Regions from separate parts of the Streptomyces sp. NPDC094034 genome, predicted to be linked through region 1. Evidence: riboswitches for the same ligand, from Rfam matches in the RefSeq annotation. Region 1 holds a riboswitch; each other region holds the start of a gene.

Evidence for each region. Region 1 has a riboswitch for cobalamin ahead of ABTZ59_RS06845 (ribonucleoside-diphosphate reductase subunit alpha). Riboswitches for the same ligand answer to the same signal wherever they lie in the genome.
Region 2: another riboswitch for cobalamin. It lies ahead of ABTZ59_RS17515 (ABC transporter substrate-binding protein); the one in region 1 lies ahead of ABTZ59_RS06845 (ribonucleoside-diphosphate reductase subunit alpha).
Region 3: another riboswitch for cobalamin. It lies ahead of ABTZ59_RS14330 (cobalamin biosynthesis protein); the one in region 1 lies ahead of ABTZ59_RS06845 (ribonucleoside-diphosphate reductase subunit alpha).

What each region holds. Positions count from the first base shown of each region.
Region 1 is NZ_JBEOUD010000005.1:26,289-31,037, reverse strand. Features, by position in the region: gene ABTZ59_RS06850 (ribonucleotide-diphosphate reductase subunit beta) at 1-754, opposite strand, end outside; gene ABTZ59_RS06845 (ribonucleoside-diphosphate reductase subunit alpha) at 745-3,117, opposite strand; cobalamin riboswitch at 3,270-3,394, opposite strand; gene mctP (monocarboxylate uptake permease MctP) at 3,538-4,749, opposite strand, start outside.
Region 2 is NZ_JBEOUD010000017.1:104,815-109,563, reverse strand. Features, by position in the region: gene ABTZ59_RS17520 (FecCD family ABC transporter permease) at 1-604, opposite strand, end outside; gene ABTZ59_RS17515 (ABC transporter substrate-binding protein) at 601-1,599, opposite strand; cobalamin riboswitch at 1,645-1,794, opposite strand; gene ABTZ59_RS17510 (M67 family metallopeptidase) at 1,824-2,237, opposite strand; gene ABTZ59_RS17505 (amino acid permease) at 2,321-3,787, opposite strand; gene ABTZ59_RS17500 (DUF2017 domain-containing protein) at 4,122-4,700, opposite strand; gene clpS (ATP-dependent Clp protease adapter ClpS) at 4,700-4,749, opposite strand, start outside.
Region 3 is NZ_JBEOUD010000013.1:23,896-28,644, forward strand. Features, by position in the region: gene ABTZ59_RS14320 (inorganic phosphate transporter) at 1-763, shown strand, start outside; gene ABTZ59_RS14325 (hypothetical protein) at 806-1,033, shown strand; cobalamin riboswitch at 1,219-1,370, shown strand; gene ABTZ59_RS14330 (cobalamin biosynthesis protein) at 1,405-2,466, shown strand; gene ABTZ59_RS14335 (cobyric acid synthase) at 2,463-4,061, shown strand; gene ABTZ59_RS14340 (putative cobaltochelatase) at 4,090-4,749, shown strand, end outside.

The sequences.
Region 1 (4,749 bases):
CCTTCAGCATGTCCGTGACCTGCTGTTCGAGGGCGTCGTCGAAGAGGTCGGGCTCCTCCTTGCGGACCGTGTCCACGACCTCGAACGCGAAGTTCATATGCATCGTCTCGTCACGGAACACCCAGTTGGTGCCGGTGGCCAGGCCGTGCAGCAGACCGCGCGAGCGGAACCAGTAGACGTACGCGAAAGCGCCGTAGAAGAACAGTCCCTCGATACAGGCCGCGAAGCAGATCAGATTCAGCAGGAAGCGGCGGCGGTCCGCCTTCGACTCCAGGCGGTCGATGGTCTCGACCGAGTCCATCCACTTGAAGCAGAACTGGGCCTTCTCACGGATCGACGGGATCTCCTCCACCGCGTCGAAGGCCGCCGCGCGGTCCTCCGGATCGGGCAGATACGTGTCCAGCAGTGTCAGATAGAACTGGACGTGTACGGCCTCCTCGAAGAGCTGGCGCGAGAGATAGAGCCGCGCCTCGGGGGAGTTGATGTGCTTGTAGAGCGTGAGCACGAGGTTGTTCGACACGATCGAGTCGCCCGTCGCGAAGAACGCGACCAGCCGGCCGATCATGTGCTGTTCGCCGGGGGAGAGCTTGGCGAGGTCGGCGACGTCGGAGTGCAGGTCGACCTCCTCCACCGTCCAGGTGTTCTTGATCGCGTCGCGGTAGCGCTCGTAGAAGTCCGGGTAGCGCATGGGCCGCAGCGTCAGCTCGAAGCCCGGGTCCAGGAGATTCTTGTCCGAAGTGGTCATTACTGGCATGCCTCACAGGACTCGGGGTTTTCCAGGGAGCAGGCGATGGCGTCCTCGTCGGGCGTCATCTGCGCGGGTACGGGCACGGTCGCCCGCGCCGCCCGCGCGATCCGTGTCGCCGGGCGCGAGCGCAGGTAGTACGTCGTCTTCAGGCCCTTCTTCCAGGCGTACGCGTACATCGAGCTGAGCTTTCCGATGGTCGGCGTCTCCAGGAACAGGTTCAGCGACTGGCTCTGGTCCAGGAACGGCGTACGCGCGCTCGCCATGTCGATCAGGCCGCGCTGCGGGATCTCCCACGCCGTACGGAACAGCTCACGCACCTCCGCCGGGATCCAGCCGAAGCCCGCCACCGAGCCGCTCGACTCGCGCAGCGCCTCGCGGGTCTGCGCGTCCCAGACGCCGAGCCGCTTCAACTCGTCCACCAGGTACGAGTTGACCTGGAGGAATTCCCCGGAGAGCGTCTCGCGCTTGAACAGGTTGGAGACCTGCGGCTCGATGCACTCGTAGACGCCCGCGATCGAGGCGATCGTCGCTGTCGGGGCGATCGCGAGGAGCAGGGAGTTCCGCATGCCGCTCGTGGCGATCCGGGCGCGCAGCGCGTCCCAGCGCTCCGGCCAGTTCAGCTCCACGTCGTAGTGGTCGGGGTGCAGCACCCCGCGCGCGGCGCGCGTCTCGGACCAGGCGGGGAGCGGGCCGTTGCGCTCGGCGAGCGCGCAGGACGCCTCGTACGCGGCGAGCATGATCCGCTCGGCGATCTTCGTGGAAAGGGCCCTGGCCTCGGCGGAGTCGAAGGGCAGCCGCTTCTTGAAGAAGACGTCCTGGAGGCCCATCGCGCCCAGGCCCACCGGGCGCCACTTCGCGTTGGAGGCGCCTGCCTGCTCGGTCGGGTAGAAGTTGATGTCCACGACCCGGTCGAGGAAGGTCACGGCCGTGCGGACGGTCTCGTCCAGCCGCTCCCAGTCGAGGTCGCCCGAGGCCAGTACGAACGAACCGAGGTTGATGGAGCCGAGGTTGCAGACGGCGGTCTCCCCGTCGTCCGTCACCTCCAGGATCTCCGTGCAGAGATTGGACGAGTGGACGACGCGGCCGGGCTCGGCGGTCTGGTTCGCCGTGCGGTTCGAGGCGTCCTTGAAGGTCATCCAGCCGTTGCCGGTCTGGGCGAGGGTACGCATCATCCGGCCGTAGAGCTCGCGGGCCGGGATCGTCTTGCGCGCCAGTCCTGCGGCCTCCGCCTCGCGGTACCGCGCGTCGAACGCGTCGCCCCACAGGTCGACCAGTTCCGGCACGTCGACGGGGGAGAACAGGGACCAGTCGCCGTCCGACTCGACCCGGCGCATGAACTCGTCCGGGATCCAGTGCGCGAGATTCAGATTGTGCGTACGGCGCGCGTCCTCGCCGGTGTTGTCGCGCAACTCCAGGAACTCTTCCAGATCCGCGTGCCAGGTCTCCAGGTAGACGCAGGCCGCGCCCTTGCGCCGGCCGCCCTGGTTGACGGCCGCGACCGAGGAGTCGAGGGTGCGCAGGAACGGGACGATGCCGTTGGAGTGCCCGTTGGTGCCCCGGATCAGCGAACCGCGCGATCGGATACGGGAGTACGAGAGGCCGATGCCGCCCGCGTGCTTCGAGAGCCGCGCCACCTGGTGGTACCGGTCGTAGATCGAGTCCAGCTCGTCCAGCGGGGAGTCCAGCAGATAGCAGGAGGACATCTGCGGGTGGCGCGTACCGGAGTTGAAGAGGGTGGGGGAGGAGGGGAGATAGTCCAGCCGGCTCATCAGCCGGTAGAGCGCGGCGACCTCGTCGAGCGCGCGGACGCTCTGGTCCTCGGCGAGTCCGGCGGCCACGCGCAGCATGAAGTGCTGTGGGGTCTCGATGACCCGGCGGGTGATCGGATGGCGGAGCAGATAGCGGCTGTAGAGGGTCCGCAGCCCGAAGTAGCCGAAGCGGTCGTCGGCTTCCTGGTCGATGAGCGCGTCGAGGAAGCCGGCGTGCAGCGAGACGAGGCCGGCCGTACGGTCCGCGATCAGGCCCTCGCGGTGGCCGACGGCGATGGACGCGGAGAACGCCACGGCGCCCTGGCCTGCGGCCTCGTCGGCGATGGTGCGGGTCAGCAGCCTGGCCGCGAGCCGGGAGTAGGCGGGGTCCTCGGAGATGAGCCCCGCGGCCGCCTCGGTGGCGAGCTCGCGCAGCTCGGCCTCGTCCGACCGGGCGTTACGGCCGCGCAGGGCTGCGGCGGCGACTCTGCCGGGGTCGGCGTCGGGCAGATCGGCGGTCAGGTCGGTCAGGGTCCGCAGCAGTGCGGTCCCTGGTCCGTCGGCCGCCCGTGCGGCGGCCTCGGAGATGCCTGAAGCCGGATCGGCTGGCGCGATGGTCACGTGGTGCTCTCCCTCGCTCGGCTCTGGACCGTCGGGAGGGGAGCGGGCTGTTTCTCGCGGTACGGAGCGTACGGCCCGGATCCGGGCGGCACGGCGTACGGCGCCCACCGGCCCATCCACGAGGCCCGGACGTCTCGGCGTCCGATTCGGTCGAACCGGACGCACCGCCGGCAGGTGTTCGGACTCGTGGGTATGGCAAAGCACACCACATCACACCGTTGCGGGACAGTTCCGGATTCGCACCGGATTCCCCTGCGTCGACAGCGAGGTCGAGCATACATGTGGGGGCTGGCTCGGGAACCACCCCCCAGATGTTGTGTCGTGCGTCATTCCGTTCGGGCCCGCGCGGACAGCGAAAAGGCCGCCGGATCCCCGTGATTCCCGGGGATCCGGCGGCCCGTGGAGCCGGGCGGTGACCGGTCAGTGGCCTCCGGAGCCGCCCGAGGTCGCGGCCGGGAGGTCGACCTTCACGCCAGGATCGCCCGCGTCCGCCGTGTAGTCGGACGGGCTCGTCTCGTCCGTGCCCTCCGGCGCCTTGGCCGCGCGCAGGACGAAGGTGAGCGCCACCGTCACCACCAGATTGAGCACGAACGCGGTGAGGCCGATGTAGCCGATCTCACCCAGCCCGGGGATCTCCTTGGAGGAGCCGCCGAAGTGCGCCTGGGTCGGGCTGGCCACGCCGTACGCCGCGGCCGTGCCGTAGATCATGCCGACCGCCCAGCCCGCGAGCAGCGCCCAGCGGTGGAACCAGCGGGTGAACAGGCCGCCGACCAGCGCGGGCATCGTCTGGAGGATCCAGATCCCGCCGAGCAACTGGAAGTTGATCGCGACCGTCTTGTCCATGGTCAGCACGAAGACCAGCGCGCCCACCTTCACCAGCAGCGAGACCAGCTTCGAGACCTTGGTCTCCTGCTCGGGGGTCGCGTCCGGCCTGATGAAGTCCTTGTAGATATTGCGGGTGAAGAGATTCGCCGCGGCGATCGACATGATCGCGGCGGGCACCAGCGCGCCGATGCCGATGGCCGCGAAGGCCACCCCCGCGAACCAGTCGGGGAACATCGTCTCGAAGAGCTGCGGGATCGCCAGCTGTCCGTTGTCCACCTTGACCCCGGCGGCGATCGCCATGAAGCCGAGCAGCGCCAGCAGGCCCAGCATCAGTGAGTAGAGCGGCAGGATCGTGGTGTTGCGCCGGATCACCTCACGGCTGCGGCTGGAGAGCGTCGCCGTGATGGAGTGCGGATACATGAAGAGCGCGAGCGCCGAACCGAGCGCCAGCGTGGCATAGCCCCAATGCCCGGCGTCGCCCGGCGCGAGGGCGCCGCGTGGCTGGCCGGTCGCCGGGTTGGTCTGCGCGAAGGCGTCGCCCGCCTTGGCGAAGATGTCGTCGAACCCGCCCAGTTTGATGGGGATGTAGATGATCGCCACGACGATCACTATGTAGATCAGGGTGTCCTTGACGAAGGCGATCAGCGCGGGCGCCCGCAGCCCCGACGAGTAGGTGTACGCGGCGAGCACACCGAAGGCGATCAGCAGCGGCAGGTCCTTGATGAACCAGTGGGTGTTCTCGCCGCCGCCGACGCCCATCACGTCCAGCACGGCCTGGATGCCGACGAGCTGAAGCGCGATGTACGG
Region 2 (4,749 bases), on a different contig from region 1:
TGGACCAGCGGGCGCTGCCGAGTCCGCCGAAGGTCCAGTAGACGGCTTCCTGGAAGTGCTCGGGGCGTGCCGAGATGATCAGGATGAGGGTGGTGAGCGCGGAGAGGATGTACGAGACGGTGACCCCGGCGAGGACGAGCCTGCCGCCGGTCATCGTGGAACGGCGGCGGGCCAGCCCGTACACCAGCGCCAGTGCGAGGAGCGAGCCGGCGAAGGCGGCGGCGGGCATGGCGACGGTGGTGGTGATCCCGCCGCCGATGCCGAGGACCATGACCAGGACGGCGCCGGCGGACGCTCCGGAGGAGATGCCGAGGAGGAAGGGGTCGGCGAGCCGGTTGCGTACGAGCGCCTGGAGGACGGTGCCGACGACGGCGAGCCCGGCGCCGACGACCACGCCGAGCAGCACGCGCGGCAGCCGTACGTCGAGCACGATGGTGCGGAAGGGGCTGGGGTCGGCGCCGCCGGTGAGGATGGTGATCACCTGGCCGGGCGGGATGCGTACGGAGCCGAGGGCAAGGCCCGCCACGACGGCGGCGGCGAGCGCCGCCGCCAGGCAGCCGAGCACCAGGGTGTAGCGCAGCCGCCCGTGGCCGCGCGGCCTCACTTGACGGACTCGGGGTGGAGCTGCGCGGCGAGCCGTTCGATGGCGTCGGGCGCGCGTACGCCGAGGACCACGTCCGAGAGGGGCATGACGGCGAACCGCTCGTTCCTGATCGCCGGTACGTCCTTGAGCACGGGGTCCTCCAGCAGCCGCTTCTTCTTTTGGGCGACGGTGGTGGAGCCGTAGTCGTAGATGACGATGACATCCGGCTTGCGGGCGACGACCTGTTCCCAGGTGGCGTCGCCGAAGGACTTGTCGAGGTCGGCGAAGACGTTGCGGCCGCCGGCGCGGGTAATCAGCTCGTTGCCGATGCCGTTGCCGCCGGCGGTGAAGGCGGTCTTGTCGCCGCTGTCGTAGACGAAGACGGAGAGCGGCTCGACGCCCTTGAGCAGGGCCGCGGTGTCCGTGACCGTGGTGCGGGCGTCGGCGATCCACTTCTCGGCGCGGTCGGCGACGCCGAAGGTGCGGCCGGTCTCGCGGACCTCCTGGTAGATGTCGTCGAGGGAGGTCTTGTCCTTCGGACAGTTCTCCAGATTGAGCCGGGTGTCGATGCCGGCGGCCTTGAGGTCATCACGACCGCGGCCGTCCTTGGCGGCGAAGGCGCTCGCGTAGCCGCCGTAGACGAAGTCGGGGTTGGCGGCGAGCAGCCGCTCCTTGGAGGGGTACTCCTTGGCCAGCACCGGGACGCTCTTGTACGCCTTCTCGTAGGCGGGGAGTATTCGGTCGTCCAGCCAGGCGGTGCCGACGAGGGACTTCTCCAGGCCGAGCGCCAGCATCACTTCGGTGACGTGCTGGTTCATGGTGACGACCCGCTTCGGCGGCGCCTGATAGGTGGTTTTCACCCCGCAGTTGGTGACGGTGTACGGGAAGCCGGGCGCGGTGGTCGCGGCCCGCGCGCCGTCCTCCGTGTCCGGTATGGTGGCGCCGCCGCAGGCGGTGAGCGGGAGCAGTACGGCGGTGATGACGGCGGGCACGAGCGCACGGCGGCGCCGGGACAGCACAGACACGGCAGGGCCTCCTCCGGGGGATTTCCGCGTCCCCTGGCTGGTGGGAGAAGGGCGGCAGGTCAGTTCCTGGCTGCCAAGCTGGGCTTGGTCACAGTGGCGGGACCGCGCCGGATTCACACCGGCTTCCTGATCCCCACCGCCTCGGTTCGGCGCTCAGTTTGTCAGACCGCCCGAGCCCCGCGATCGGCGCCCGTCCGAGCACCGCGATCAGCGCCTCAGACGATCTCGACGTCCTCTTCCGTGACCTCGCCCTCGACGATGCGGTACGAGCGGAACTGGAAGGGGCCCGCTCCGTCGTGATCGGCGGTGGAGACGAGGACGTAGTGGGCGCCCGGCTCGTTGGCGTACGTGATGTCCGTACGGGAGGGGTACGCCTCGGTCGCGGTGTGCGAGTGGTAGATGATCACCGGCTCTTCGTCGCGGTCGTCCATGTCCCGGTAGAGCTTGAGCAGATCCGCCGAGTCGAACTCGTAGAAGGTGGGCGAGCGTGCGGCGTTGAGCATGGGGATGAACCGCTCGGCCCGGCCCGTCCCGGCGGGACCCGCGACCACGCCGCACGCCTCGTCGGGATGGTCGGCGCGCGCGTGCTCGACGATCTTGTCGTGCAGGGCCTGGGTGATGGTGAGCATGGAGAGAATATAAAGGGACGAGGGCGGCCCCCGGATCCGGGAGGGAGTCTTCCGGTTCCAGGGGCCGTCACGGTCTCGGCGGGCTATTCCGCGGAGGCGTACTCCCGGGTGGGGTCACCCGCCGTGGCGCGCGGCGCGCGGCGCTTGAGGACCTGCCAGCCGATCAGGAGACCGACCGCCCAGACCGCCCCCACATAGAGGGAGATTCGCGCGTCCTCGTCGTACGCGATCAGACAGGTGACCAGGGCCAGGAAGCCCACCGCGACCCAGCTGAACAGCGAACCGCCCGGGGCGGGGAACGACGAGGCGGGCAGCAGGCCCGCCCGTACCCCGCGCCGGTAGCGGATATGGCTGATCAGGATCATCATCCAGGTCCAGATACCGGCGGCGGTGGCCACGGACGTCACATAGCCGAAGGCCTTCTCCGGGACGATGTAGTTGAGGACCACACCGATGCCCATGAGGGCGACGGAGACGGTGATGCCGAACGCCGGGGTCTTACGGGAGTTGAGCCTGCCGAAGAGCTTCGGCGCCTGGCTGTTGGCGGCGAGGTCGCGCAGCATCCGGCCGGTGGAGTACATGCCCGAGTTGCAGGAGGAGAGCGCGGCGGTCAGCACCACGAAGTTGACGATGCCGGCCGCGAGCGGGATGCCCATCTTCTCGAAGGCGTGGACGAAGGGGCTGGCGCCCGCCGAGAACTCGGTCCACTTGACGACCGCGAGGATGACGGTCAGCGCGCCCACGTAGAAGACGATGATGCGCCAGGGCAGTGTGTTGATCGCCTTGGGGAGGGTCTTCTCCGGGTTCTCGGACTCGCCCGCGGTGACGCCGACCAGCTCGACGGCGAGATAGGCGAACATCACGCCCTGAAGGGTCATCAGGCTGGAGCCGATGCCGTTGGGGAAGATCCCGTCGTGTGCCCAGAGGTTGGAGGCGGTGGCGGTGTCGCCGGCGTCGGAGAAGCCGAGGGTGAGCACACCGAGACCGATGACGATCATTCCGATGATCGCGGTGACCTTGATCATCGAGAACCAGAACTCGACCTCGCCGAAGATCTTCACCGAGATCAGATTGACGCCGAAGAGCACCACCAGAAAGACCAGGGCGCTGACCCATTGAGGGATCTGCGGGAACCAGAAGTGGATGTAGATGGCCGCGGCGGTCAGTTCCGCCATCCCGGTGACGACCCACATCAGCCAGTACGTCCAGCCCGTGGCGAAGCCGAAGAACGGACCGAGGAACTCTCTGGCGTACTCCGCGAAGGAGCCGGAGACCGGCCGGTAGAGGAGCAGCTCGCCGAGCGCCCGCATGATGAAGAAGATCACGACGCCGGCGAGGGCGTACATGAGGATGATGCTGGGTCCGGCCTTGGCGATATTCGCTCCGGCGCCCATGAAGAGCCCGACGCCGATGGCGCCGCCGATGGCGATCATCTGGACCTGACGGCTGCCGAGCCCGCGCTCGTAGCCCTCCTCCGGGGCGCTGCCGCCGGTCGGTCCTGAGGCGGTCCCGTCGCCGCCGTACTCCTTGTCGACCTGCGCAGAGGTCATGGTCGTGCGCCCTTTCTCCATGCAGATCCGCGCCGTGCTCGGCCGCGGACCAGTTCCCGATCCCCCCGGATATGGATGGAGTGCCGCCGGCGGTCGGCCGGCCGAAGCACCCCCGGGGACAGGGGTGGCGTCCCCGGGGGGTCGTGCAGATCTATCACGGCGAACCGGGCGATCAGCGGAGCACGCTGTGGCACAGGCCACAGGGAGAAGCGGATAAATCGCACCGCGAACCGCAAAGGTCGCCGGAGCGGTGACGGGATCGTTATGGCGAATTGAGCGTCACCTGAGCGTACGGAAGGCGGCCTGCCGGGAACGGGCATATGACACACGGGAGTCAGGGCATGAGGGTTTCGACGAGCGATTCCTGGAGCGCGCCGAGCCAGAGGTACGCCATCACCATCGGCTTGCGCGGATCGGAGTCGGGCAGCCGGTACAGCTCGCCGCCCTCGTCCTCGTCGGAGACCTCCAGGCGCGTGCCGATGGTCAGCCGCAGATCGTTGAGCGCGCCGAGCCAGTGCCGGCAGTCGTCGGCGGTCAGCTTGAGTACGGCCGCGCCCCCCTCCTCCACGGCGAGCGCGTCCAGCGTGCGGACCAGCGCCATGCCGTCCTCCCGCTTGCGGCCGCGCAGGTCGTTCTCCGTGAACCGTCTGAACTCCGAGGAGAATTCGCGCAGTTCGTCGTCGTCATCGCCGTACGCGTCCGGGAAGAGCCGGGCCAGCGCCGGATCGGCGGGCGGCTCGCTGGGGCCCTCGCTGAAGAGCGAGGCGAGCGGGTCCTCGCCCTGGGCCGGCTCGTCGCCGGGCCCTATCAGCTCCAGCAGCTGCACGGCGAGCGAGCGCAGGATCGAGATCTCGACCTCGTCGAGCGCGACGGCGGCGCCACCGCCCGGGATCGCCTCGAACTGCCCGGCCATCAGGCGCGGTCCTGCGAGAGGGTGGCCCACAGCCCGAATCCGTGCATCG
Region 3 (4,749 bases), on a different contig from region 1:
CGCCGGGCAGATCGCCTCCGCCGGGCTCGTCTCCCTCGCCCATGGCACCAACGACGCGCAGAAGACCATGGGTGTCATCACCCTCGCCCTGGTCACCGGCGGCGTCCTCGCCCCCGGCTCCAACCCCCCGCTGTGGGTGATCGTCTCCGCCGGACTGGCGATCGCGCTCGGTACGTATCTCGGCGGCTGGCGCATCATCCGCACCATGGGCACCGGCCTCACCGATCTCCGTCCGCAGCAGGGCTTCGCCGCCCAGACCAGTGCCGCCACCGTCATCCTGGCCTCCTCGCATCTGGGCTTCTCGCTCTCCACCACCCAGTCGTGCTCCGGCGCCGTGATGGGCGCGGGCCTCGGCCGCAAGGGCGGTGTGGTCCGCTGGTCGACCGCCACCCGGATGTTCATCGCCTGGGGGCTCACGCTGCCCGCCGCCGGCCTGGTCGCCGCCGGGGCCGAGTTCCTCACCGGCCAGGGCACCTGGGGCATCGCGGTCGTCGCCGTCCTGCTCGTCGGGATCTCCGCGGCGATCTGGCTCGCCTCGCGCCGTCGTCCGGTCGACCACACCAATGTGAACGAGAGCGAAGCCACGGGCGCGGGCGCGGCGGAAGGCGCCGGGAGCGCCGAGCCGGCGGGCGTCGTCACCAACGCCGTCGCGGCCGTCACCCCGCCGCCCACGGCCGGTGCCGCGCAGGAACTGTCGACCACCATCCCGGCCCCGGGCCCCTCGGACCCCGCGGGCGAGTCCGCGCGAACCGCCAAGGTGTAAGTACCGCGTACGTACCGCCACGGCGTAAGGAAGAGAAACCGCATGAACATCGACTGGGCAGCACTCGGTTCCGTCTTCGGGGTCAGCCTCGTGGCCACCGTCGCCCTCGTGGGCCTGTTCACCCTCGGCATCGTGGGCCTCGCCAAGCGGGAGTCGGCGAGCGCGCGGGGCGCGACCGGCTCCGTGGCGCTGGCCCGTACGGGCGCCTACACCTGCTTCGTGCTCTGCGTGACGGCCGTCGCGTACGGGATCTATCTGATCGTCGCCTGACCGGCGACCGGTGACCGGGCGACCGGAACACCAGGACCACCACACCCCCGGCCGGCCCCGGCGCGTGCGTCACGCGCCCGGGCCGGTCTCCGTGTCGCCCACGGGACGGGCGTGCCGTGTGGGGCTCGGCACACTGTCCCGTCGCTGGTCAGGGATGAGTTGACGGGTGTTTGCGCTGCGTGGTGGACTTCCTGGGCCATTGGGGTCCTGTCCGGCCGGACAGGACCCGGGCGACGGCAGAAGAGGAAGCCGGTGCGAATCCGGCGCGGTCCCGCCACTGTCACTGCGAGCCATGTCTCCAGGAGCCAGGAACTCTCGCCGCCGCATCACGTCGAGCCGGGGCGCGGACCCTGAGTGAGGACATTTTTGCCATGCCTGGCCGCCGTTCGGCCGTCGTGCGCGGCCGGGGTCAGGCCGCCGAGCGTGTTTTCGCCTACGGCGCCGCCGTGGGTCTCCTGGGCGACCAGTTGTTCGGCGATCCGCGCCGGGGTCATCCCGTCGCCGCGTTCGGCCGGGCGGCGACGACCGTCGAGCGGACGCTGTGGCGTGACCACCGGGGCTGGGGCGCGCTGCACACCGCGGTCTGCGCCGGAGGAGCCGCCGGGATCGCGGCGCTGGCCGCCCGGGGCGTACGGGACCGTCACACCGCCTCCGTGGCACTGACCGCCGCCACCACCTGGGCGGTGGTCGGCGGCACTTCACTGGGGCGGGAGGCACGGGCCATCGGCGCGGCGCTCGCGGCCGGCGACGTCGAACGGGCCAGGGAGCGGCTGCCGCGTCTGTGCGGCCGTGACCCGCAGGCGCTGGAGGGACAGCAGATCGCGCGGGCCGTGGTGGAGTCGGTCGCCGAGAACACCTCCGACGCCGTGGTGGGCGCGCTGGTGTGGGGAGCGGTGGCGGGGGTGCCGGGGCTCGCCGGATTCCGCGCCGTGAACACGCTGGACGCGATGGTGGGTCATCTCTCGCCCCGTTACCGCCGGTTCGGCTGGGCCTCGGCCCGGCTCGACGATGTCGTGGGATGGCCGGGCGCCCGGCTGACCTCCGTACTCGCCGGGGCGCTGGCCGGCGCGGTCGGCGGCGATCCACGCGCGGCCCTGCGGGCGGTACGGCAGGACGCGCGCCGGCATCCGAGCCCCAACGCGGGCCCCGTGGAGGCGTCGTTCGCGGGCGCGCTGGGCGTACGGCTGGGCGGGACGCTCGCGTACGGCGGACGGGTGGAGCACCGGCCCGTACTGAACGGTGGGGGGCGGCCCGTGGAGGTCGCGGACATCGAGCGGGCCGTACGGCTGTCGCGCCGGGTGACCGGGGCGGCTCTCGCGGTCTGTGTGGCGGCCCGGTTCGGATTCGGCGCGATACGCCGTACGACAGGCGCGGGAAGTCGTACGACAGGCCCGATACGCCGTACGACAGGCGCGGGAAAGGAACGTGGATGAGCCGGGGCGGGCGCGGCGGGGGGCTGCTGATCGCCGGCACGACCTCCGACGCGGGCAAGAGCGTGGTCACGGCGGGGATCTGCCGCTGGCTAGTGCGCCGTGGGGTAAAGGTCGCGCCCTTCAAGGGGCAGAACATGTCACTGAACTCGTTCGTGACACGCGAGGGCGCGGAGATCGGACGGGCCCAGGCGATGCAGGCCCAGGCGGCCCGGGTCGAGCCGACGGCGCTGATGAACCCCGTCCTGCTGAAGCCCGGCGGTGACCGCAGCAGCCAAGTGGTGCTGATGGGGCGGCCCGTGGGAGAGATGAGCGCCCGGGGTTACTTCGGGTCCGGGCCCGCGGCGGAGCCGCGATCGGCCGACGCGTCCCCCGGGAGGACTCCGCACGGGCGGGAAGCCCTGCTCGGGCCCGTCCTGGAGTGTCTGGAGCGGCTGCGCGGCACGTACGACGCCGTGATCTGCGAAGGGGCGGGCAGCCCCGCGGAGATCAATCTGCGCCGTACCGACATCGTGAACATGGGCATCGCGCGCGCCGCGCGGCTGCCGGTGGTGGTGGTCGGGGACATCGACCGGGGCGGCGTCTTCGCCTCGTTCTTCGGGACGACCGCGCTGCTGGCGCCCGAGGACCAGGAGCTGATCGCGGGCTATCTGGTCAATAAGTTCCGGGGCGATGTCTCGCTGCTCGAACCGGGTCTCGCGATGCTTCGCGGGCTCACGGGGCGGTCCACGCTCGGTGTGCTGCCGTTCCGGCACGGTCTGGGCATCGACGAGGAGGACGGGCTGCGCGTCTCCCTGCGCGGCGCCGTACGCGAGTCCCCGGCGACACCCCCGTACGGCGAGGACGTGCTGCGGGTCGCGGTCTGCGCCGTGCCGCTGATGTCCAACTTCACCGATGTGGACGCGCTGGCGGCGGAGCCGGGGGTCGTCGTGCGGTTCGTGGACCGGCCCGAGGAACTGGCCGACGCCGATCTCGTGGTGGTGCCCGGCACGCGCGGCACGGTCAAGGCACTGGCGTGGCTGCGGGAGCGCGGGCTCGCCGACGCGCTCGCCTGGCGGGCCGCCGAGGGGCGTCCCGTACTGGGGATCTGCGGCGGCTACCAGATCCTGGGCGAGCACATCGACGACGAAGTGGAGTCCCGGGCGGGCGCGGTGCCCGGTCTCGGATTGCTGCCCGTACGGGTGCGGTTCGCCCGCGAGAAGACCCTCGCCCGACCGGTGGGCGTGGCCCTCGGTGAGGCGGTGGAGGGGTACGAGATCCATCACGGCGTCGCGGAGGTACGGGGAGGCGACGTGTTTGTCTCCGACGCGGACGGGCGCGCGCTGGACGGCTGCCGGGTGGGGGCCGTCACGGGCACGCACTGGCACGGGGCGCTGGAGAGCGACGCGTTCCGGCGGCGGTTCCTGACGGAGGTGGCGCGAACGGCGGGGCGGCGTTTCGTCCCCGCGCCGGACACGAGCTTCGGCGTGTTGCGGGAGGAACAGCTCGATCTGCTCGGTGACCTCATCGAGGAGCACGCGGACACGGACGCGCTGATGCGCCTGATCGAGGAGGGCGCGCCCGCGGGGCTGCCCTTCATTCCGCCGGGAGCGCCATGACGACCATCTTCGAAGGAGCGATCAGCATATGAGCACACCCTTTCCGTTCACCGCCGTGGTGGGGATGGACGATCTGCGGCTCGCCCTGTTGCTCAACGCGGTGAGCCCCGCCGTCGGCGGTGTGCTCGTCCGGGGCGAGAAGGGGACGGCCAAGTCCACGGCCGTACGCGCCCTTTCCGCGCTGCTGCCGGAGGTGCCGGTCGTCGCCGGGTGCCGGTTCAGCTGCGATCCCGCCGCGCCCGACGAGCGGTGCCCGGACGGGCCGCACGAGACGGCGCCCGGTGCGGCGAGGCCCGCCCGGATGGTCGAGCTGCCCGTGGGAGCCTCGGAGGACCGGCTCGTCGGCGCGCTGGACATCGAACGGGCGCTGTCCGAGGGCGTGAAGGCCTTCGAGCCGGGTCTGCTCGCGGACGCCCACCGAGGGGTGCTCTACGTCGACGAGGTCAACCTCCTCCATGACCACCTGGTCGACCTGCTGCTGGACGCCGCCGCCATGGGCGCCTCGTACGTCGAGCGTGAGGGCGTCTCCGTACGGCACGCCGCGCGGTTCCTGCTCGTCGGGACGATGAACCCCGAGGAGGGCGAGCTGCGACCGCAGTTGCTCGACCGCTTCGGACTGACCGTGGAGGTCGCCGCCTCGCGCGAGCCGGAGCTGCGGGTGGAGGTCGTACGGCGGCGGCTGGCGTAC